Regions from separate parts of the Nonomuraea sp. NPDC050394 genome, predicted to be linked through region 1. Evidence: riboswitches for the same ligand, from Rfam matches in the RefSeq annotation. Region 1 holds a riboswitch; each other region holds the start of a gene.
The links. A riboswitch is a leader RNA that binds a small molecule or an ion and turns the genes downstream of it on or off. The one in region 1 is predicted to bind cobalamin.
Positions count from the first base shown of each region.

Region 2: another riboswitch for cobalamin. It lies ahead of ACIBKY_RS14575 (ribonucleoside-diphosphate reductase subunit alpha); the one in region 1 lies ahead of ACIBKY_RS54860 (ribonucleoside-diphosphate reductase subunit alpha).
Region 3: another riboswitch for cobalamin. It lies ahead of ACIBKY_RS26630 (aldehyde dehydrogenase family protein); the one in region 1 lies ahead of ACIBKY_RS54860 (ribonucleoside-diphosphate reductase subunit alpha).
Region 4: another riboswitch for cobalamin. It lies ahead of ACIBKY_RS44175 (ABC transporter substrate-binding protein); the one in region 1 lies ahead of ACIBKY_RS54860 (ribonucleoside-diphosphate reductase subunit alpha).

Region 1 covers NZ_JBITIO010000035.1:22,553-27,885, reverse strand. Annotated here, with positions in the region: gene ACIBKY_RS54860 (ribonucleoside-diphosphate reductase subunit alpha) at 1-1,751, opposite strand, end outside; cobalamin riboswitch at 1,936-2,142, opposite strand; gene ACIBKY_RS54855 (bifunctional 2-methylcitrate synthase/citrate synthase) at 2,194-3,282, opposite strand; gene prpB (methylisocitrate lyase) at 3,279-4,184, opposite strand; gene ACIBKY_RS54845 (MmgE/PrpD family protein) at 4,184-5,333, opposite strand, start outside.
Region 2 covers NZ_JBITIO010000003.1:317,594-322,926, forward strand. Annotated here, with positions in the region: gene ACIBKY_RS14575 (ribonucleoside-diphosphate reductase subunit alpha) at 1-2,197, opposite strand, end outside; cobalamin riboswitch at 2,310-2,511, opposite strand; gene ACIBKY_RS14580 (Bug family tripartite tricarboxylate transporter substrate binding protein) at 2,536-3,462, opposite strand; gene ACIBKY_RS14585 (ArsR/SmtB family transcription factor) at 3,548-4,117, opposite strand; gene ACIBKY_RS14590 (alpha/beta hydrolase) at 4,198-5,333, shown strand, end outside.
Region 3 covers NZ_JBITIO010000006.1:626,613-631,945, reverse strand. Annotated here, with positions in the region: partial or broken gene ACIBKY_RS26635 (5-methyltetrahydropteroyltriglutamate--homocysteine S-methyltransferase) at 1-1,312, opposite strand, end outside; cobalamin riboswitch at 1,457-1,634, opposite strand; cobalamin riboswitch at 1,697-1,846, shown strand; partial or broken gene ACIBKY_RS26630 (aldehyde dehydrogenase family protein) at 1,885-2,085, shown strand; partial or broken gene ACIBKY_RS26625 (enoyl-CoA hydratase) at 2,099-2,197, shown strand; gene ACIBKY_RS26620 (hypothetical protein) at 2,261-3,244, opposite strand; gene mltG (endolytic transglycosylase MltG) at 3,553-4,425, opposite strand; gene ACIBKY_RS26610 (SigE family RNA polymerase sigma factor) at 4,422-4,934, opposite strand; gene ACIBKY_RS26605 (TetR/AcrR family transcriptional regulator) at 4,999-5,333, opposite strand, start outside.
Region 4 covers NZ_JBITIO010000016.1:159,264-164,596, forward strand. Annotated here, with positions in the region: gene ACIBKY_RS44165 (ATP-binding cassette domain-containing protein) at 1-1,186, opposite strand, end outside; gene ACIBKY_RS44170 (iron chelate uptake ABC transporter family permease subunit) at 1,183-2,259, opposite strand; gene ACIBKY_RS44175 (ABC transporter substrate-binding protein) at 2,256-3,443, opposite strand; cobalamin riboswitch at 3,578-3,773, opposite strand; cobalamin riboswitch at 3,800-3,926, shown strand; gene ACIBKY_RS44180 (hypothetical protein) at 4,073-5,125, shown strand; gene ACIBKY_RS44185 ((2Fe-2S) ferredoxin domain-containing protein) at 5,187-5,333, shown strand, end outside.

The DNA.
Region 1 (5,333 bases):
ACGGCGGCCCAGCGCTCGTCCTGGGTGCCGGTGACGCCCCACAGGTCGTGCTGGAGCTTGCCGCGCCTGGCCCACGTCTGGTCGTAGGCGGGGTGGGCGCCGAACCGCTCGGCCAGCCCGGCTGAAGTCTCCAGCGCCGACAGGTAGATCTCCTCGGCGATCCTGGTGGACAGCTCCTTGGCCTCGGCCGAGTCGAACGGCAGCCGCAGCGCGAAGAACACGTCCTGCAGGCCCATCACGCCCAGGCCGACCGGCCGCCAGCGCGGATTGCTGGCCGCGGCCTGCTCGCTGGGGTAGTAGTTGATGTCGATCACGCGGTCCAGGAAGGTGACCGCGGTGCGCACGGTGGCGCGCAGCTTGTCCCAGTCGATGCCGCCGTCGGCCACGTGGGAGGCGAGGTTGACCGAGCCAAGGTTGCACACCGCGGTCTCCTTGTCGCTGGACACCTCGATGATCTCGGTGCACAGGTTCGACAGGTGGACCACGTTGCCTGGCTCGGCGGCCTGGTTGCACAGCCGGTTGGCGGCGTCCTTGAAGGTCATCCAGCCGTTGCCGGTCTGGGCGAGGGTGCGCATCATCCTGGCGTACAGGTCGCGGGCCTTGACCTGGCGCACGTAGCGTCCCGCCTGCTCGGCTGCCCGGTAGGCGTCCTCGAACGCCTCGCCCCACAGGTCGGGCAGCTCGGGGACCTCGTTGGGGTCGAACAACGACCACATCGCGTCGGCCTCGACCCGGCGCATGAACTCGTCGGGGATCCAGTTGGCCAGGTTCAGGTTGTGGGTACGGCGGGCGTCCTCGCCGGTGTTGTCGCGCAGCTCCAGAAACTCCTCGACGTCCGGGTGCCAGGGCTCCAGGTAGACGCAGGCGGCGCCCTTGCGCCGGCCGCCCTGGTTGACCGCCGCGACCGAGGAGTCGAGGGTGCGCAGCCACGGCACGATGCCGTTGGAGTGGCCGTTGGTGCCGCGGATCAGCGCGCCCCGCGAGCGCACCCGGCTCCACGCGATGCCGATGCCTCCGGCGAACTTCGACAGCCGCGCGACCTGTGCGTAGCGGTCGTAGATGCTCTCCAGCTCGTCCTTGGGCGAGTCGACCAGGTAGCACGAGGACATCTGGGTGTGCACGGTGCCCGAGTTGAACAGCGTGGGCGAGCTGGGCAGGTAGGCCAGCGACGACATCAGCCGGTAGAAGCCGATCGCCTCGGTCGGGCTCTGGGCCAGGCCGCAGGCCACGCGCAGCAGCCAGTACTGCGGCGTCTCGACCACCAGCCGGTTGGTCGGGTGGCGCAGCAGGTAGCGGTCGTAGACGGTCCGCAGGCCGAAGTACTCGAAGCGCAGGTCGGCCGACGGGTCGATGGCGTCGTCGAGCTTGCGGGCGTTGGCCGCGACGAAGGCGGCGGTCTCGTCGCCGATGAGCCCTTCGGCGTGGCCGAGCCGGATGGCCTGGCTGAAGGAGGCCACCCCCTGGCCGCGTACTTCCTTGTCGATGTAGCCCGACAGCAGGCGGGCGGCCAGGCGGGAGTACTGCGGCTCCTCGCCGATCATCTCGGCAGCGGTCTGGATCGACAGGCGGTCCAGCTCGGCGGTCGTCGCGCCGTCGTACAGGCCGCTGATGGTCTTGGTGGCAACACGCAGCGGATCGACGTCGGTCAGGTCGTCGGCCCAGCGCTCCACCGCTTTGACGATCTTGTTGACGTCGACGGGCTCGGCGTTGCCGTTGCGCTTGCGCACGTGCATCTGCGTGCGCCTGGGCACGGGTTGATCCCCCCGCGTACTGGTCAGGTCCGTTACTGGGTCCCCGGTGACCGTCACAGCTCTCTCCTCGCGAACTCGGTCGTGAACCGAAGGTCGCGCGGAAAGGCTCCCGGCAAGGACGTCGCACAGCCCTCGCGCCGGTGCCGTCAGCCGTCCCGCGCGGCCTTCGGAGCGGCCGCGCGCACCCGCGCGCGGCACGGCCGGCAGGTCTTCGGACTCGTGGGCGTGACGCTTGTCCCTACTGGCCGTCGCTTCCCGGGCACGGTGGCCCAGTGCGTGTGACGGCGGTCGTTCCCACTTACCGCTGCGGGGCAGTCCCGGATTCTCACCGGGTTCCCTCTTGCCTCGGCCGCTCTGGCTGAGCGGCCGAACCGATCGCAAGGGACACCATATATAGGGTCGATCAGAAAGTCACACCCCACATCTCGTGTTGAGAGATGAGTCACGAGAGATGGCGCTCCACCGGACCGATGTAGGAGCTGAGGGGGCGGATGAGGGAGTTCGCGGAGAGCTGCTCAGCTATGTGGGCACTCCAGCCGGTGATGCGGGACATGACGAAGATGGGAGTGAAGGTGGGGATGTCGAACCCCATCAGGTGGTACGCCGGGCCGGTCGGATAGTCCAGATTGGGATGGATTCCCTTGGTGCGTGCCATCGCGCCGGCGAGAGCGTCGTACCGTGTCATGAGCTCGTCCGCCTCCCGCAGCCTGGCCAGCTCGCGCAGGGCGGCCTCCATGGTCGGCACGCGCGAGTCACCGTGCTTGTAGACGCGGTGGCCGAAGCCCATGATCTTCCGCCCGTCGGCCAGGGCCTGCTTCAGCCATGACTCGGGGTCGTCCATGCCGGCGAACATGTGCATGACGGCCTCGTTGGCGCCGCCGTGCAGCGGGCCCTTGAGCGCGCCGATCGCGGCGGTGACCGCGCTGTAGAGATCGGACAAGGTGGAGGTGACCACGCGGGCGGTGAAGGTGGAGGCGTTGAAGCTGTGCTCGGCGTAGAGGATCAGGGAGATCTCGAAGCAGCGCACCACCTCGGGTTCGGGGATCTCGCCGAAGCACATGTGGAAGAAGTTCTCCGCGAAGCCCAGCCCGGGGTCGGGCTGGATCGGCGCCTGCCCCCGGCGGCGGCGCTGGTCCAGGGCGACGACGGTCGGCAGGCGGGCGAGCAGGTCGAGCGCCGCGCGCGGGTTGGCGCTCGCGTCGTCCTCGCGCGGATCCTCGGCGCCGAGCTGGCTGACGGCCGTGCGCAGCACGTCCATCGGGTGGCAGCTCTCCGGCAGCCGCGCCAGCACGTCCAGCGTCGTCCGGGAGAGGGTACGGCGGGCCCGCTCGGCCGCCCGGAACTCCCTGAGCTGCCCCTGGTCGGGCAGTTCGCCCTGCCAGAGCAGGTAGGCGACCTGCTCGAAGCTGCAGACGGCGGCCAGTTCCTGAACCGGGTAGCCGCGGTAGGTGAGGGAGTTGGTCTCCGGGTTGACCATGGAGATCGCGGTCGTGTCCGCGACCACGCCCGCCAGGCCCTTGCTGATCGTCATCGGTCCTCCCGGTAGCCGTGGGTGAGCACGCCGGCGTCGAAACTCGCGTAGCCGGAGTAGTCCAGCAGGTCGTACAGCTCGCCCCTGGTCTGCATGCGATCGACCAGCTTCGCCTGCGTGCCGTCCGCGTCGATGGCGCGCAGCGCCTCGGTGACCGTGCCCATGGCCAGGCGGAACAGGGTCACCGGGTAGATGACCACGTTGACGCCGAGGTCGCGCAGGGTCGTGGTGGTGAGCAGCGTCGACTGCCCGAACTCGGTCATGTTGGCCAGCAGCGGCACGTCGACCGCCTTGCGCAGGGCCTCGAACTCGGCCGCGTTCGCCAGCGCCTCGGGGAAGATCAGGTCGGCTCCGGCGTCGGCGAACGCCTTGGCCCGCTCGATCGTGGCGCCCAGGCCCTCGGTGGTGCGCACGTCCGTGCGGGCGCAGATGACGAATCCGGGGTCGCGCCGGGCGTCCACGGCGGCGCGCAGGCGACGCAGCATGTCGGGCAGGGGGCTGATCGTCTTGCCGTCGAGGTGACCGCACCGTTTGGGGTTGACCTGGTCCTCCAGGTGACATCCCGCCACGCCGGCGTCCTCGAGGACCTGGATGGTCCTGGCCGCGTTCATCGGCTCGCCGAAGCCGGTGTCGGCGTCGACCAGGGTGGGCAGCTCGGTGACGCGGGCGATGGCCTGCGAGCGCCCGGCGACCTCGGTGAGCGTGGTCAGGCCGATGTCGGGCAGGGCCAGGTCGGCCGAGAGCACGGCGCCGGAGACGTAGACGCCGTCGAAGCCGGCCTGCTCGACGGCGCGGGCCACCAGCGGGCTAAAGGCTCCGGGCAGTCGCAGCAGTTCGCCGCCGGCCAGCCCGTCGCGGAGCGCGCGGCGTTTGTCCTGCGGGGTGTGGCGGGAGTGCAGCATCAGAAGATCCCCTTGGTGGCGGGCGCGGGGTCGATGCCCGCCTTGAGATTCAGGGCGGCCACCTCGGCGGCGGTCAGCAGGGGAAGGCGTTCGGCCAGGCCGAGATAGCGGTCCTGCTCGGCTTCCGTGACCACGCCCGAGGCCAGGGTGCGGAACTTGGCCAGGTAGTCGGCGCGGGCGAACGGGTGTGCCCCGTCCGGGTGCGCGTCGGCGACCGCGCGTGACTCCTCGACCGTGCTGCCGTCGGCCAGCTCGACGACGACCCGGCCGCCGAACGCGCGCCGTTCCGGGTGGTGGTAGAGGGCGGTCCACTCGGGGTCCTCGACCGTGGCGATCTTGTTCCAGAGCTCGACGGTGTCGGCGCGGCCGGCCCGCTCGGGCAGGTACGACGCGACGTGGTGCCAGACCCCGTCCTGGAGGGCGACGGCGAAGATGTAGGGCAGCGAGTGATCCAGCGTCTCCCGGCTGGCGTGCGGATCGTACTTCTGCGGGTCGCCGGCGCCGCTGCCGATCACGTGGTGGGTGTGGTGGCTGGTGTGGATGGTGACCCGCTCCACCTTGGCCGGGTCGCCGATCCGCGCGCGCAGGTCGATGGCCAGGTCGATGAGGGCCTGGGCCTGGTATTCGGCCGAGTGCGCCTTGGTGTAGGTGCGCAGGATGCCGCGCGCCTGCTCGCCCGGCTCGGGCAGCTCCACCTGGTACTCGGCCGAGGGCCCCGACAGCATCCGGGCGATGACGCCGTCCTCGCCCTCGTAGATCGGCGCCGGCGCGCCCTGGCCGCGCATCGCCCGGTCCACCGCCTCGATCGCGACCTTCCCGGCGAAGGCCGGGGCGTACGCCTTCCATGAGGAGATCTCGCCCTTGCGTGACTGCCGGGTGGCGGTCGTGGTGTGCAGCGCCTGGCCGATGGCGTGGTAGATCGTCTCGGTGGGCAGGCCGAGCAGCGTGCCGATCCCGGCCGCCGCGGAGGGGCCGAGGTGGGCGACGTGGTCGATCTTGTGCTCGTGCAGGCAGATGCCGCCGACCAGCGCCACCTGGACCTCGTAGGCGACCGCGAGGGCACGCGTCAGCTCCGCGCCGGTCCGCCCGGTGTGCTGGGCCACCGCCAGGATCGGCGGGATGTTGTCGGCCGGGTGCGAGTAGTCGGCG
Region 2 (5,333 bases), on a different contig from region 1:
GGTTCTCCAGGGAGCAGGCGACCGCTTCCTGGACGGGGGTCGTCTGGACGGGGGTCGTCTGGACGGGGGTCGTCTGGACGGGGGTCGTCTGGACGGTGGTTGTCTGGACGGTGGTCTGCGCGATCCGGGTGGCCGGTCGTGAGCGCAGGTAATAGGTGGTCTTGATGCCCTTCTTCCAGGCATAGGCGTACATCGAGGAGAGCTTGCCGATGGTGGGCGTGGCCATGAACAGGTTCAGCGACTGCGACTGGTCGATGTACGGCGTGCGTGCCGCCGCCAGGTCGATCAGCGCCTTCTGCGGCAGTTCCCACGCGGTGCGGTAGAGCACCTTCAGCTCATCCGGGATGCCGGGGATGTCCTGGACGGAGCCGTCGGCGCGCTTGATGGCGTCGCGCATGTCCTGCGTCCACAGCCCGCGCTCCTGAAGGTCACGCACCAGATACCGGTTGACCTGCAGAAACTCACCCGACAGCGTCTCGCGCTTGAACACGTTGGACACCTGCGGCTCGATGCACTCGTAGCATCCGGCGATGGAGGCGATCGTCGCCGTCGGCGCGATGGCGATCATGAGCGAGTTGCGCAGCCCGGTCTCGGCGATCCTGGCGCGCAGCGCGTCCCAGCGCTCGGAGGCGCCGACGCCGTAGTGGTCGGGGTGCAGCACGCCCAGGGCGGCGCGGGTGTCGTCGTAGGAGGGGTGCCGGCCCCGCTCGACGGCCAGATCGGAGGAGGTGGCGTAGGCGGCGAGGGCGATCTCCTCGGCGATCCTCGTGGACAGCGCCAGCGCCTCGGGCGAGTCGAACGGCAGCCGCAGCGCGAAGAACACGTCGGCCAGGCTCATGACGCCGAGCCCGATCGGCCGCCACCGCTTGTTCGCCTTCTCCGCCTCGGGCGTCGGGTAGAAGCCCAGGTCGATGGTGCGGTCGAGGAAGCGCACCGCGGTGCGGACGGTGCCGGCCAGCCGCTCCCAGTCCAGGCCGGTGCCGGTGACGTGGGCGGCCAGGTTGACCGAGCCGAGGTTGCAGACGGCGGTCTCGCCGTCGCTGGTCACCTCCAAAATCTCGGTGCACAGGTTGGACAGGTGGATGACGTTCTCCGGCCGGGCCGTCTGGTTGGAGACGCGGTTGGCGGCGTCCTTGAAGGTCATCCAGCCGTTGCCGGTCTGGGCGAGCGTGCGCATCATCCGGCCGTACAGGGTGCGGGCCGGCATCTGCCGCGTGTACAGGCCCTGCTCCTCGGCGGCGCGGTAGGCGGTGTCGAAGGCGTCGCCGTACAGGTCGGTGAGGTGCGGGACCGTCTTGGGGTCGAACAGCGACCACACGCCGTCCGACTCCACCCGGCGCATGAACTCGTCCGGCACCCAGTTGGCGAGGTTCAGGTTGTGGGTACGGCGGGCGTCCTCGCCGGTGTTCTCCCGCAACTCCAGGAACTCCTCGATGTCGGCGTGCCAGGTCTCCAGGTAGACGCAGGCCGCGCCCTTGCGCCGGCCGCCCTGGTTGACGGCGGCCACGGAGGAGTCGAGCGTGCGCAGCCACGGAACGATGCCGTTGGAGTGCCCGTTCGTGCCCTTGATCAGCGATGCGCGCGAGCGGACCCGGGTCCAGGAGATGCCGATGCCACCGGCGTACTTGGACAGGCGGGCGACCTGCCCGTAACGGTCGTAGATGGACTCCAGCTCGTCCCGGGGCGAGTCCAGCAGGAAGCACGACGACAGCTGTGGCCGGCGGGCGCCGGAGTTGAACAACGTGGGAGAAGACGGCAGATAGGACAACGTCGACATCAACGCGTACAGTTCGGCGGCCTCGCCGGCCGTCCGGGACAGGCCGCAGGCGACGCGGAGCATGAAGTGCTGCGGGCGCTCCAGCACTTTGCGGGTCTCGGGGTGGCGCAGCAGGTAGCGGTCGTAGACGGTGCGCAGGCCGAAGTACTCGAACCGCTCGTCGGCATCCGCGTCGATGAGCGCGTCCAGCTGTTCACGATTCTTCCGGACAAAGTCAGCGAGCGCGTCCTGGATCAGCCCGGCCGCGTGCGTGGCGGCAATGGAGTCGGAGAACGTGCGGACGCCGTGGCCCGCCGCCTCGTCGGCGATCTCCTCGGCCAGCAGCCGCGCGGCGACCCGGGAGTTGGCCGGGTCGGCGATCACGCGCGCCGCCGCCTCCTCGATGGCCAGCCGCCGATCCATCTCAACGATCTGCGTCACGTGCAACACTCCTCGCGAGCGAGCTTTCCCCCTGCGAGGGCACGCGAGAGCGCACACGGCAAGTACGGAGATCCCCCGGCCGCGCAGCCCCCGGGCCCTCCCTCGAGGCCCAATGGACAGGACAACCGCTGGCAGGTCTTCGGGCTCGCGGGCGTCTCAACGCGTGAGTCCTACTGGCCGTCGCTTCCCGGACCTGGGTCCAGTGCTGATGACGGCGGTCGTTCCCGCTTACCGCTGCGGGGCAGCCCTGGAATCGCACCAGGTTCCCTTTTGCTCCGCCTCCGGGGAGGCGAACCAGCGACAGTGCAGGATCCTACATCTAGTGGCCGGTCCCGCAACTATCCCCGGTATGTTGTGCTCGGCGTGTCGAGCATGCCGAGTTCACGGAGTACTCTGCGGGTACGGGCGGACTCGGTGGCCAGCCACGTGGCGAAGTCGTCGCCGCTGAGCGGGATGGCCTCCCAGCCCCCGTTGCGGCAGGCCTCGTGCCACGGCGCCGACCGGGTCGCGTCCTCCATCATGCGCACCGCGGCGCCCCGCCGTTCGCCGTCCATCGCGGCGGGCCCGACCACCGCGCACCAGTCGGCGAAGTCGACCCGCACCCCGCATTCCAGAAGCGTGGGGGCATCGATGCCGGGGACCCGGGCGGCCGAGGAGACGGCCAGCGGCCTGATCCGGCCGGAGTCGAGCCGGGCCCGCCAGTCGCGCAGCCGTCCGGTGGCCGCCGCGACCTTGCCGCCCTGCATGGCCGCCGCCACCTCCTGGGCGCCCGGGTAGCCGGTGTAGTCGATCTTCCTGACGTCCACGCCGAGCCCCTGCGCGACCAGGCCGAACAGCAGGTGGTCGGGCTCGCCCAGGGGCCCGCCGGCCAGGTAGGTGCGCTCCGGCTGGGCCAGCAGGTGGGCGGCGAAGGCGTCGAAGTCCCTCAGACGCGAGTTGGCCGGCACCACCAGCACCTCGACGTTGCCGGTGAGCCTGGCCAGCGGCGTGGTGGCGACGTGCATGGGGCGCTGGTCGTTCAGCTCGGCGGCGGCCAGCGCGGGCAGGCCGGTCACGGTGACCGTGGTCGTGCCGCCCGTGCCGGTGGCGGGGTAGCCGGCCCTGCGCAGGGTGCGGTAGAGGGCCTGCGCGACCGGCGCCCATCGCTCGCCGCCGGGGACGACGCCGACGGGACCGAGGCCGTGCGCGCCGCCACCCGCGCCGGCGCATCCGGAGGCACAGGCGGCCAGGCCGAGCCCGAGAGCGAAGAACTGCCGACGCCGCATGATGCCCCTCCCCGAACCCCGATAGACCTCCCATTACATGAGGTTATTGGCAGATCACACGGTGTTACACATCGGGGGGCACTCTTCACGTATCATCGGCCGGCAGCGCGAACATCCTGATGTAGATCGGGCGCGCGTCAGGGGGCGCGTCGTCGGCCGGGTGGCTGTGCTTCCACAGCAGCGCGATGTACTCCTCGAAGAAGGCGTCGAGCCCCTCCTTGGTCATCCGGCCGAACCCCCGCGAGGCCTTCGCCCAGTCGGGGTCGCGCAGGTAGGCGGCCCCGAAGCGGTCCAGCAGCGCGCGGTCCTCGGCCATGCCGATGCGGTAGAACTCCTCCAGTACCGCGCGGTTCTCCGGCGCCACGTCGCGGAAGTTCGGCGTGCGGATGTCGCGCGGTATGTCGGCCTTGCGCCACCAGCGCTCGCGGCCGGTCGAGCGCTCGGGGATCTCCTCGATGAAGCCGTACTTCTCCAGCTGGCGCAGGTGGTAGCTGGTCGTGCCGGTCTTGGCGCCCAGCAGTTCGCCCAGCGTGGTGGAGGTGGCGGGGCCGTGCACGTTGAGGTGCGACAGCATGCGCCTGCGCATCGGATGGGCCAGGGCCTTCAGGCGCTCGTGATCGTCGAGATACAGCGGCGCCTCATCCTCATCCTTCATGAGGAGAGAGCTTAGTCCTGCCGGATGATTTCTGCAGACGTCTCTTTGCCGATATCTCTCTGCAGAGTAGCGTCGGCAGTATGAAGAGGTTAGTGATCATGTTGTTCGCGCTCGTCTGCGCGCCCGTCCCGGCCGTCCCCGCGTTCGCCGACGACGGGCTGACCGTCACCGAGGTGGCCTTCCGCGGCAGCGGCGGGCTTCAGATGCACGGCAGCGTGCTGGTCCCCTCCGGGGCGCGCGGGCCGCTGCCCGGCCTGGTGCTCGTGCACGGATCGGGCGGCGGGACCCCGCGTACGAAGCTGATGACCGAGGCCGAGGCCTTCGCCCGCCAGGGCCTGGCCGTGCTGGTCTACGACAAGCGCTCCGAGGGCTACTCGATGACCGTCCGCGACTACGGCCAGCTGGCCGGCGACGCGCTCGGCGCGCACGCGGCCCTGCGCGGGTTCGCGGGGGTCGATCGGGACAACGTCGGCATCTGGGGGCTGAGCGAGGGCGGCTGGGTCGCCCCGCTGGCCGCCACCCGCTCCAAGGACGTCGCGTACGTGGTGATCGTCGGCGGCAACGCCATGCAGCCGCTGCGCCAGCAGACCTGGGCGGTCGCCGCCGGGCTGCGCAACGCGGGCGTGAGCGGCCCGGTGCCCGACCGCGGCGTGCCCGCCGTCTACCGGCTGCTGGCCGGCGCCGGGCAGTTCCCGATGGCGTGGCACGACGCGCGGGCCGTACTCGCCCGGGTCACCCAGCCCGTGCTCGGCATCTGGGGCGCCCACGACCTGCTCACCCCGCCGCGGGAGACCCCGCCGCTGCTGGCCGAGGGCCTCGCGCACGAGCACTACACGCTGCGCTACTTCGCCGGCGCCGACCACGCCGCCCACCTCACGCCCGACCGCGGCGTCACCCGCTCCCCCGAGCTCGCGCCCGGCTACGCCGAGGCCGTCGGGACCTGGGTGAAGCGCGTCGCCGCCGGGCGGCTGCCCACCGCGGAGAGTGTCGGCGAGCTGCCCGGCCAGGCGTCGATGACGGTCGCGGTCCCGCCGCCGGCCTGGTGGGAGTCGGCCGCGGTGCAGGTGGGGGCGCTGCTGCTGTTCCTCGTCGCCTTCCTGGGCTATCCGGTCTGGGCGCTGGTCAGGCGGGTGCGGGGCCGTACCCCGGCGGAAGCGGGGGCGCGCTGGCCGCGGACGGTGGCGATCGCCGCGCCCGTCGCGGCCTTCGGCGCGCT
Region 3 (5,333 bases), on a different contig from region 1:
TCGGCAGCAGCGGCAGCTTCAGCCTGGCCCGCTGGGCGGCGGCGCGCTCGCCGTATGGGCTGATGCGGCGGCTGTCAGCGGCGGTGACGGCCGTCGTGCGGGCGCGCACCACCGGGTTGTGGGTCAGCGGGGACTCGGCGCGGGCGCGCAGCGCGATCTGGTTGGCGTTCACCTGCTCGGCGATGAGGTGTGTGCCTCGGCTGATCCCGCGGGTGAGCGTGACGGTCTCGGCGACCTTCTGGCGGGCGAACGCGAGCCAGCCGGCCACCTCGGGATGGAGATCGGTCTCCAGCGCGGTGTCGTAGGGGACGTGCAGCAGCGAGCAAGAGGCGGCCACATCCACCCGCTCGGCCAGTCCGAGCAGCGTGGCCAGCGTGGCCAGCGCCCTTTCCAGATCGTTGATCCAGATGTTGCGCCCGTCCACGACCCCGGCCACCAGCCGCTTGCCGGGCAGCCCGCCCGCCGCGGCCAGGTCGTCGAGGTTGGCGGCGGCCGAGCCGGTGAAGTCGAGTCCGAGGCCCTCGACGGGAGCGGCGGCCAGCACGGGAAGGGCGGCGCCGAGACGGTCGAAGTAGCTGGTCACCAGGATCCTGGGCCGCCGGGTCAGTCCGCCGAGATGGGCGTAGGCGGTGGCGACGGCGTCGAGTACCTCCTGCGGCTGGTCCTGGACCAGGGCGGGCTCGTCGAACTGCACCCAATCGGCGCCCGCCGCCTGCAGCGACGCCAGGATCTCGGCGTACACGGGCAGCAGCCGTTCCAGCAGCGACAGCGGTTCGAAGCCGGGGTCGACGCCTGGGGCGGGCTTGGACAGCAGCAGGTAGGTGACGGGGCCGACCAGGACCGGGCGCGGGTTGTGGCCCTGCAGCAGGGCCTCGGTCAGCTCGGCGGCCTGCTTGCCGGGGTTGGCGGTGAACTCGGTGTCGGGGCCGAGCTCGGGAACCAGGTAGTGGTAGTTGGTGTCGAACCACTTGGTCATCTCCAGCGGCGCGACGTCCTGGGTGCCGCGTGCCATGGCGAAGTAGCCGGCCAGCGGGTCGGCCTCCACGGCCACCCGGTGGCGCTCGGGGATCGCGCCGACCATGACGGTGGTGTCCAGCACGTGGTCGTACAGCGAGAAGTCGCCGGAAGGGACTTCGCCGAGGCCGGCGTCGGTGAGCTCGCGCCAGGCGGCACGGCGCAGGCCGGCCGCGGCGGCTTCCAGTTCGGTGGCGCTGATCTTCCCGGCCCAGTAGCCTTCGACGGCCTTCTTCAGTTCGCGGCCGGGTCCCTGGCGGGGGTAGCCGTACACGGTGGCGAGCGAACGCTCGGTCACGGAACTCTCCTTCGCGAGTCACGAGGAACATCCCCGGCGTTCGAGCGAAGGCACGGCCCAGGCGCGGGCACACTCCTGGCCCGCGTGGTCGCCCAGCCCTCCCTCGAGGCCGTCCGATGCACCGCGCGCGGGGTGCGCGCGGGCAGTGGCAGGTCTTCGGACTCGTGGGCGCGTCGCACCTGCCTACTGGCCGTCGCTTCCCCGGCCCTGGGGGCCGAGTGCTGGTGACGGCGGTCGTTCCCACTCACCGCTGCGGGGCAGTCCCGGATTCGCACCGGGTTCCCTCTTACGACGCCTCGCCTGGCTGGCGGGGCGAACCAACTGCGAGCCCCACCCTAAGCCAATGAAGGCCGGCACTGGACTTACTAGGACGTCCAACTATGTTTCTGCAGGAACGCTCGCGGTGCGGGGAAGCCGGTGTCAATCCGGCACGGTCCCGCCACTGTGACCCGGGGATGTGCGTCATCGCTGGAATGGCCACTGACGTGCGCTGATCCGGGAGTCAGGATACCGGCCGCGGGTTCGGCACGTGTTGTCACGAGGATGGAGCGAACACTCATGGCACCGGAACGGTCCAGGCCAGGGTCCCGCCGGCCACTCCGGACGAGACCAGGGCGGCCATCTCCGACGCCGCCGAAGCCCAGGTGGCCTGGGCGGAGTGGCATCCGCAGCGCCGCGCTCGCGTGCTGCTGAGGTTCCCGCACCTGGTCGAGGCCGAACGCGACACCCTGGCCCGGCTGCTGTCGTCCGAACACGGCAAGACCGGCCGCACCATGGACGCCGAGGAGCACGCTTGCCGAAGGGGTGCGCTTCGAACGCCGCGTCTTCCACGCCACCTTCGCCACGGCGGACCAGAAGGAGGGGATGGCCGCCTTCGCCGAATAGCGCAAACCATCTTTCGTCAACCGGTAGCGACTCCGTGCTCGGCAGGGCCGAGCGGCAGCCGGCTCAACGGCGGTAAGCCCAGATCGTGCCGCCGCGGCCGGAAGGGGTCCCGCCGACCGCCCAGATGGAACCGGTCTCCGGCTGGAGGGCAAGGTCACGGACAGACGCCCTCCGGTCCGGCGGAGCCGGAAAGGCACCCGGTTCGACGCTGTCGGCGCCGAGGTGCAGGAACCTGCTGCCTCCACCCTTGGCGTCGTAGACGACCCAGGCCCCGCCTCTGCCGTCGGGCTCGGCCTGGGCGCGCGGCTGGAAGCCCGGTTCACCACGGACCTCGTACTTCCAGCTGCCCGGATAGCCGGTCAGCAGCAACGTCTCACCGCAGAAGGAGCGGCCGCACGGCCAGGCGACCCAGCCGACCGCCATCACCCGGCCGGTCTCCCCGTCGAACGCGACATCCGTCAACTCCGAGATCTGGCCGGAGCGGGCGGACGGAATCGCCGGAAGGGGCGCCGAACGCCAGGCCGTGCCACTCCAGCGGGCCAGAGCCGCCGTGCCCCGCACCGAGCCCGCCGCCCACCGGCCGTCGAGTCCCTTGACCACGATCGGCGTCCTGACCTTGCGCCACGAAGACCCGACCAGCCGGCGCAGCGTGGACCGTGCCTTCCACCCGGCGGCACCGGCCGAGGGGAACGTGTTGGCGTTCTCGATGACCCACGTGTTCTGCCCGATGGCGTACGCAGCGTCCACCCGGCCGTGGGGCCATCGTTCGACCTGCCAGCGCTTGCCGTTCCATCGGGCGTATCGCGACGCGCCGAAGGCCCAGACCCTGGTGTCGGAGGCCGACGCCAGCCGCTTCACCCGGAAGCCCGGCCCGGTGACACGCTTGAAGGCGGACCGGCCGCCCTTCAACAGCGCGCTCCTCCCGGCGACCCAGACCGCCCCGCCCGGCGTGACCGTCACCGCGTCGTAGGAGTCGCGGCGGTCGTGATGGACGACACTCCACTGACTGGCCGGCGCCTCGGCGTGGGCGGCGACCGGTCCCGTCATGACGAGAAAGGCGACGGCTGCGGCGGTACCGCGGAACAATAGGCCCATACGGGTGAGACGCGCCTTCCGGAGCAAAGGTTGGCCTGCGTGAGGATCAGCTTCTGCACCCGGGCACGGAGCCATCCGGCGGACCCAGGTCATGCCGCGTCCACCGATCAGGATGACTGGACTTCGTCGAAGAGGGCGAGGGCTTCGGTGGGGTCCGGGCTCACGAGGCGTTCGCGGCCGGCGGTCGTGAATTTCGCCCATCCGCCGGCCCGTGCCACATCTGTTCCTCGAAGGCGCGGACGGCCTCGCACGGGGCGCACTCACTCGGCGGCGCGTTCGACGAGCTTGGCGTACTCCTTCTCGGACGTGGCGTACTTCAGGGTGCCGCGCTTCGGGTCGGTGACCACGTAGTAGAGCCAGGTGCCCGCGGCCGGGTGGAGGGCGGCCTTGAGCGCGGCCTCACCGGGGTTGGAGATGGGCCCCGGAGGCAGGCCCGCATAGCGATAGGTGTTGTACGGCGAGCGCAGGTTGATGTCCTTGACCGTGACCTTGGGGCCGTACTTGCCCAGGCCGTAGAGGATGGTGCTGTCGAGTTGCAGCCGCATGCCGCGGGCCAGGCGGTTGTGGATGACGCGGGCCACCTTCGGCATGTCGGCCTCGGTGGGCGACTCGGCCTGGACGAGGCTGGCGATGATGACGACGTCCAAGGGGGCCCGCCGGGAGGCCACGCCGAGCTTGTCCGCCGTCTCGCGGAACCTGGTCACCATCGCGGCCAGGATCTCGGTGGGGGTGGCGGACACGGCGAACCTGTACGTACCGGGGTGGGCGAAGCCCTCCAGCCTGCCCTTCGCGTACGGAGGCAGGCCCAGGGCGCGGCCGTCCTTGGCCGCCCGCGCGAACGACGCCGCGGGCTTGCCGGTCACGCGGGAGAGATTGTCGAACAAGAGGGCGGCCCGCCATCCCTCCTTGATGGTCACGGTGTGCTCCGGACGCACGGCCACGGGCACCTCGGGTGCGAGGGTCCTGACGGCGACCGTGCCGCCCGCGGCCAGGGCGACGACGGCGACCGCGGCGGCCAGGGCGACGCCCCTCCGGCGGGCGGGACGGGGCGGGAGGAAGCGGGCCGGGGGCGGCGGCACCTGCTCGTCCGCCATGTCGGCGAGGGTCTCACGCAGCAGCTTCTCGACGTTCAACGCAACTCCCTCACGGTGCTCAGCTCGGGGGCCGACTTCTTCAGCCGCTCCAGCGATCGGTAGATCTGGCTGCGGACCGAACCCACCCGCACGCCCAGCAGGCGCGCGATCTCGGTCTCCGACTTGTCCTCGAAGTAGCGCAGGACGAGCATGGTCCGCTGCCGGGGCGTCAGCCGGGACAGCGCCGCCCGCATCGTCATGCGCAGGTCCGCCGCCTCGGCGTGCCCGTCGCCTGCCCGGTCGAGCACTCCGTCCGTGCTCACCTCCACGACCCGCGACCGCCGGCGCCACCGGCTCACCTGCTCGTGGTACATGGTGCGGCGGACGTACCCCTCGATGGCCTCGGGGTCGCGCAGGGCGCGCCACCGCGCGGCCGTCTTCGCCAGGGCCGACTGGACGAGGTCCTCGGCGGCGTGCCGGTCGCCGGTCAGCAGGTACGCCGTGCGGAACAACGCGCTCGACCTGTCGATGACGAACTGCCGGAGCGCCGCCTCAAAGCCTGGATCCACCCGTCCTCCTCGTGATGTCACCCACCAAGGACGAGCGAGCGCCACGGAACTATGCCGGAAACCGTCAGGCTCTTGTGAGGCTGTCGAGCATCAGGTTGAGGGTGAAGTCGAATCGCTCGTGTCCGCTGCCGGAGGTGAGCTCGGCGGCGTGGCGTCGGGTGTGCGGGAACTCGTCGGCGGGCAGGGAGCCGAACCGGCGCAGAAGTTCGTCGCGGCTGAGGACCCACTCCTGGCCGGGGTCGGCCTTCCGCCCGTGGAGCAGAGAGATCTCCAGGGTGTAGGCGGCGACATAGAGTGACAGGGCGTCCATGGCCCAGGCCGCGGGCTGGGGCTCGACTCCACCGGCGAGCAGGATCGCCAGGATCGCCTCACTCACGCGCAAGGTGTCCCGGTTGGTGG
Region 4 (5,333 bases), on a different contig from region 1:
TCTCGGCGGTGCCGAGCCGTTCGGCGACCGACGCGATGCGCTCGGCCAGGGCGGACGGGTCGGTGAACAGGTCGCTGAAGGGCCGCCAGCCGTCGGTGCCTGGTGCCGTCTCCAGCTCGAAGTAGCCGCCGACCGCGCTGACCTCGGCGGCGGCCTCGGCCACCACGGTGGGGTCGGCGGGCAGCAGTCCGGGCTCGGCTCCCGCCCGGCGGGCCCAGGCGGCGAGTTCGGCGATGCCGGAGAAGCGGTGCGTGTGTCCGTCGAAGGCGGCCGCGTAGCCGTCCTCGGTCCTGTCGATGGCCAGCAGAGCGGGTCCGGCGGCGTCCGCGCGCCATCCTTCTCTGGCCAGCGCGCGTTCGAGCAGGGGATCGGCGGGCATCCTGACCGTCCTCGCGTCTGCCGGGCGCAGCATGAACACTCCTGTCCGCCGGTCGAAGGCGAGTTCGTCGCCGTCGAACGACTCGCCGATCAGCCCCTGCTCGGTCAGTTCTTCCGGCGTGCCGGTGTGCAGCGTGCCCTTGGCGCCGACGAGCCAGACCCGGTCGGCCACCCGGAGCGCCAGCTCCAGGTCGTGCGTGGAGACCACGATCGCCAGCCCACGCTCGCGCGCCAGGGCCCGCAGCAGTCCCATGAGCGCGACCCGCGCGGTGACGTCGAGGAAGGCGGTCGGCTCGTCCAGCAGGATCGCCGACGGCTCCTGAGCCAGCGCGCGGGCGATGAGCACCCGCTGCCGCTCGCCGTCCGACAGCTCGCTCACCGGACGTTCGGCCAGGTGAGCGGCGTGCACGGCATCGAGCGCCCAGGCGACGACGGCGTGGTCGGCCGGGCTCAGCCGTCCGGTGAACCCCGTGTAGGGGTGGCGTCCCAGCCCTGCCACCTCCCGCGCGGACAGCAGCGACGGCAGGTCGCGCTCGGTGAGCACGATCGCCAGGAGCCGGGCCAGGTCGGCGAGCGGGATCGATCCGATCACGTTGTGCCCCAGGAGGACCTCGCCCGCCAGCGCGGGCTGGAGCCCGGCCATGGTGCGCAGCAGGGTGGACTTGCCGCTGCCGTTGGGCCCGATGAGCACGGTCAGCTCACCCGGCTCGGCGCTCGCGTCCAAATGTTCCAGAACGCGCCGCCCGGGTCGTCCCCGCCGCGGCGGGTATCCGGCGCACACCGCGCGCAGTCGCAGCGCCGTCGTCATATCCCCAGCCCCGATCTGGCCGCGCGGCTGCGCAGCAGCACGGTGATCACCACGGGCGCGCCGATGATCGTGGTGACGGCGTTCAGCGGCAGCACCACCCCACTGCCCGGCGCCTGCGTGGCCACGCAGCACAGCAAGGCCGTGGCCGCGCCGAGCAGGACCACACCGGGCATCAGCAGCCGATGGTCGGCCGTGCCCAGCAGCAGTCTCGCGACATGGGGTACGGCCAGGCCGAGGAAGGCGACCGGCCCGCAGTAGGCGGTCACCGCTCCGGCCAGCACCGAGGCGACGGCCAGGGTCAGCGTGTGGGTCAGCCGTACCCGCACTCCCATCGTCCGCGCGTAGTTCTCGCCCAGCAGCAGCGCGTTCAGCGGCTTGACCCCGGCGAGCGCGAGGCCCAGCCCGGCCGCGCACACCGGCCCGAACAGGGCGAGATCCGCCCATGTCGTCCCGGCGAAGCTGCCCAGGCCCCAGCTGATGAACTGCTGGGCCCGCTGCGGGTCGGTGTAGACCAGCAGGAGCGTGATGACCGAGGTGGCCGCCGAGCCGACCATCACCCCGACGACCAGCAGCGTCACCACCGAGCGTACCCGCCGCGACAACGCCAGGACGAGCGCCAGCACCGCCCCCGCGCCCGCCGACGCCGCGACCACCACGCCCGCGCGGCCCAGTCCGGAGACCCCGGCGGTGAACGTGCCGACCGTGCCGCCCAGGCCCACGATGATCAGCGCGACACCGAGGCTCGCGCCCGAGCTCACGCCCAGGATGTACGGCTCGGCCAGCGGGTTGCGGAACATCGTCTGCATCTGGACCCCGGCCGCCGCCAGCGCCGCCCCGGCCAGCGCGGCGGTGATGGCGCGCGGCAGCCGTACCGTCCAGATGATCTCCCGGACGCCCGGGTCGACGCCCGGGTCGCCCGCCAGCGCGGACAGCGCGGCGTCCAGCGGGATGGAGGTGGACCCCAGCGTGACCGCCAGCGCGAACGCGGCGGGAACGCCGAGCGTGAGCGCGCCCAGGACCAGGCTCCGGCGGCGGTAGGCCGCCGGAGCCGCGGACAGGGTGAGGGCGGTCACCTGGTCAGCTTCTGGTAGAAGGCGAACTCGTGCCCCGGCGCGAGGTCCGGGTGCAGGATGGCGACCAGATCGCCGAGGATGAGGTCGGGCCGGGCGACGCCGCGCTCGAAGAAGTCGTTGCCGCCGCCGGGGCCCAGGGTCTTGTTCGAGGACCACACCTGGCCGGCGCCGAAGGCGTCGAACTTGGCATAGCGGGCGTCGGCCTTCTCCACGTCGGCCAGGCTCTTCCATTCGTTGACCGTGGCCAGCCAGACCTTGGCGTCCTTGGCTTCGGCCAGCACGGCCTCCAGGTCGAGCGTGGTGCTGCCCGGGCCCGAAGTGCCGGCCCAGGCGTAGGTGCCGCCCGCGTCCTTGATCAGCGTGGCGACGTAGCTTCCTCCGTTGGGTACCGACCACTGGCCCTGGTACATCTGGCCCGGCAGCACCGGCACCGCCGTGGCCGCCTTCGCCTTGTCCGCCAGGGACCGGTAGTCGCCCTCGACCTTGTCGAACACCTGGCCGGCCTGCTGTTCCGTGCCGGTCAGGGCGGCCATCAGCTTGATCCACTCGGCGCGGCCCAGCGGGGTGGCCTCCAGCCACTCGGCGTTGGCGACGACCTTGATCCCGGCCTGCCGGAGCGGGCCGTATGCCTTGTCCTCGGTGCCGCCGGTCATGAGCACGCCCGGCCTGGCGGCGATGACCTTCTCGGTGTCGATCTCCTGGCCCTTGGCGTACTCGGTGATCGCGCCCGCCTTCACCTTCTCCAGCACCTGCGCCGAGGTGATGAAGCCCGCCGAGGCCACGCCCTTGAGCCGGTCCAGCACGCCCAGGCCGGTGACGAACGGCAGGTGCGTGGTCGAGGCCGAGTACAAGGACTCGATCGGCGTCTCGACCACGGTCGCGCCCGCCACCTTCGGGTCAGGGGTGCCGCAGCGCAGCAGCACGTACGTCTCCGGCTTGGCGCCGGGCGCCGGCTGCTTGACGGTGATCGTCTGGTAGTGCTTGGCGTAGGTCAGGGTGAAGTTGGCAGCGTGCCTGAGCGTCTGCTTGACCGGGAAGTAGTCCTTGGCCGGGTCGTAGGAGGTGACGCACCTGCCTTCGGCCGACGTCGGAGTCGCCGGTGTCACCGCGCCGCCGCAGGCGCCGGTGAGTAACAGGGACAGCAGCAGCGCACCGCCGGTGAGCGGGCGGGAAAAACCCTTCATCCATAATCTCCGGGAGAAGGCCGGGGCCACCGTTCCTCGACGGCGCCCTCGGCGGACGGCGGGACCGGATCACCACGAGACGACCTGCGGGCACGCGCACGGCCACCGTCCTCTCTCGGGGAGATCCGCCCCAGTTCGTGAGGAGGCGACCGCGTGAGTCTCCTGACTCCCGGGTCATCGCTCTCCCGGCCTTCCCACCCTCGCGGGCAGTGGCTTGATCGGGTTCGCTCACCGGTCACAGTGGCGGGACCGTACCGGAATCACACCGGTTTCCTCGTCCGCGTTCGCCTTCGGGATCCATCGTGACATACACCCCGCACCCTGATAATGATGGCTGGGTAAAGGCGAGCGCGGACTGAGGAAGCCGGTGCGAATCCGGCGCGGTCCCGCCACTGTGATCGGCGAGCGGATCCCCACGACGCCACCGCCCCAGACCGGGGTGGGAAGGCGGGGACGAGCATCGACCCGAGAGCCAGGAGACTCACGCGCTCGCCTCCTCGACGACCTGGGGCGGATCTCCCCGGAGAGGAGCGGAGCGTGGCGCCTACGACAGCGCACCCTCCATGTAGTACTCCCACCGGCATGCCCCGGGCGATATGTCCGTGTCCGAGGCAAGAACGGGGAGAGTAATGCGCTTAGTACGTCGATCATTCCTGTCCGTCGCGGCCGTGGCCGTCATGGCCACGTTCGCCGCCCCCACCGCTCAGGCCGCCGAGGCGCCTGAGACCCTCGTCCTCACGCTCACGCCCACCCCCATCGGCCAGCTACGGCAGGCGCTGGAGATCACGACGTCCGTCGGGCGGACCGCGGCCGGGTACGGCCTGGAGGTTCTCGGCGGCGATCAGGGCGAGTTCCGCGGCGGCTACCTGGCCACCGAAGGCAGCGTGGCCCGCGCCCTCGACAAGTTCGAGGAGACCTGGAACCTCAGCGGGCGCAAGCCGCTGTACGTGGACGCGCTGCGCGTCCCCGCCGCGGACGCCGCCCCGATCGCGGGCGCGCTCAAGGGGTACGTCACCGCGCGGACCGCCGCCCCCGCGGCCACCCCGGTCGCGATCGTCGACGGCAAGGTGAGCGAAGTCCGTCCACGCCCGATGAGCGCCGCGGCCGCGGCCGAACTGGACGTGCCCGACCGGGGCATGACGCTGGCGCTGAACCAGCAGGGCCACCGCGGCATCCGCCACTCCTTCTTCGGCCTCAGCAACAGCAACGGCGCCTACGGCTCCGGCCACAGCTTCTACGCCTACGAGCACGACACCAAGGTGCTGTCGGTCAACGGCGGCTGCAACGACAACGACTTCTGGATCCTTCGCCACGGCGGCCTGGGATGGTCCAGCAACCTGCCCGGCGCCTACTTCGACACCAACGCCAGCGACCCCTGCAACACCCAGGACATGACCGTCGGCTCCTGGAACGCCCACCAGCTCAACGGCGGCACCACCTACACCGTCGACACCTGGGGCGGCCATGGCGGCGCCGTCATCTCCCACATGAACCTCACCGCGCAGGCGTTGCGTATCAAGCGAGAGAGCCCCAACTGCAGTGGCGACGAACCCAAGCCGTGGTGCGTCGGCGTCGACTTCCCCAACCCGATCGGGCGCAGCGTCCGCCTGATCTCCCTCAACCCGGTCATGATCCCCGCCTGCTACACCTGGCGGGCCGGAGGCGGCGGCGAACGCTGCTGATCGCGCCATCGATGAGCCGGCGGGCGCGTGCGGCGCGCCCGCCGTTGCGTGGAAGGAACCCGTGAAAAGGATCACCGTGTGCCGGGACTGCTGCTGCGGGAGCGTGCGGAAGGTGCCCGCGCTCGACCACGATCGGCAGATCAGTGAGCTGGCGAAGGTCGCCGATGTCCGTGTCACCGACTGCCTGGACGTGTGCGACCAGGCCAAT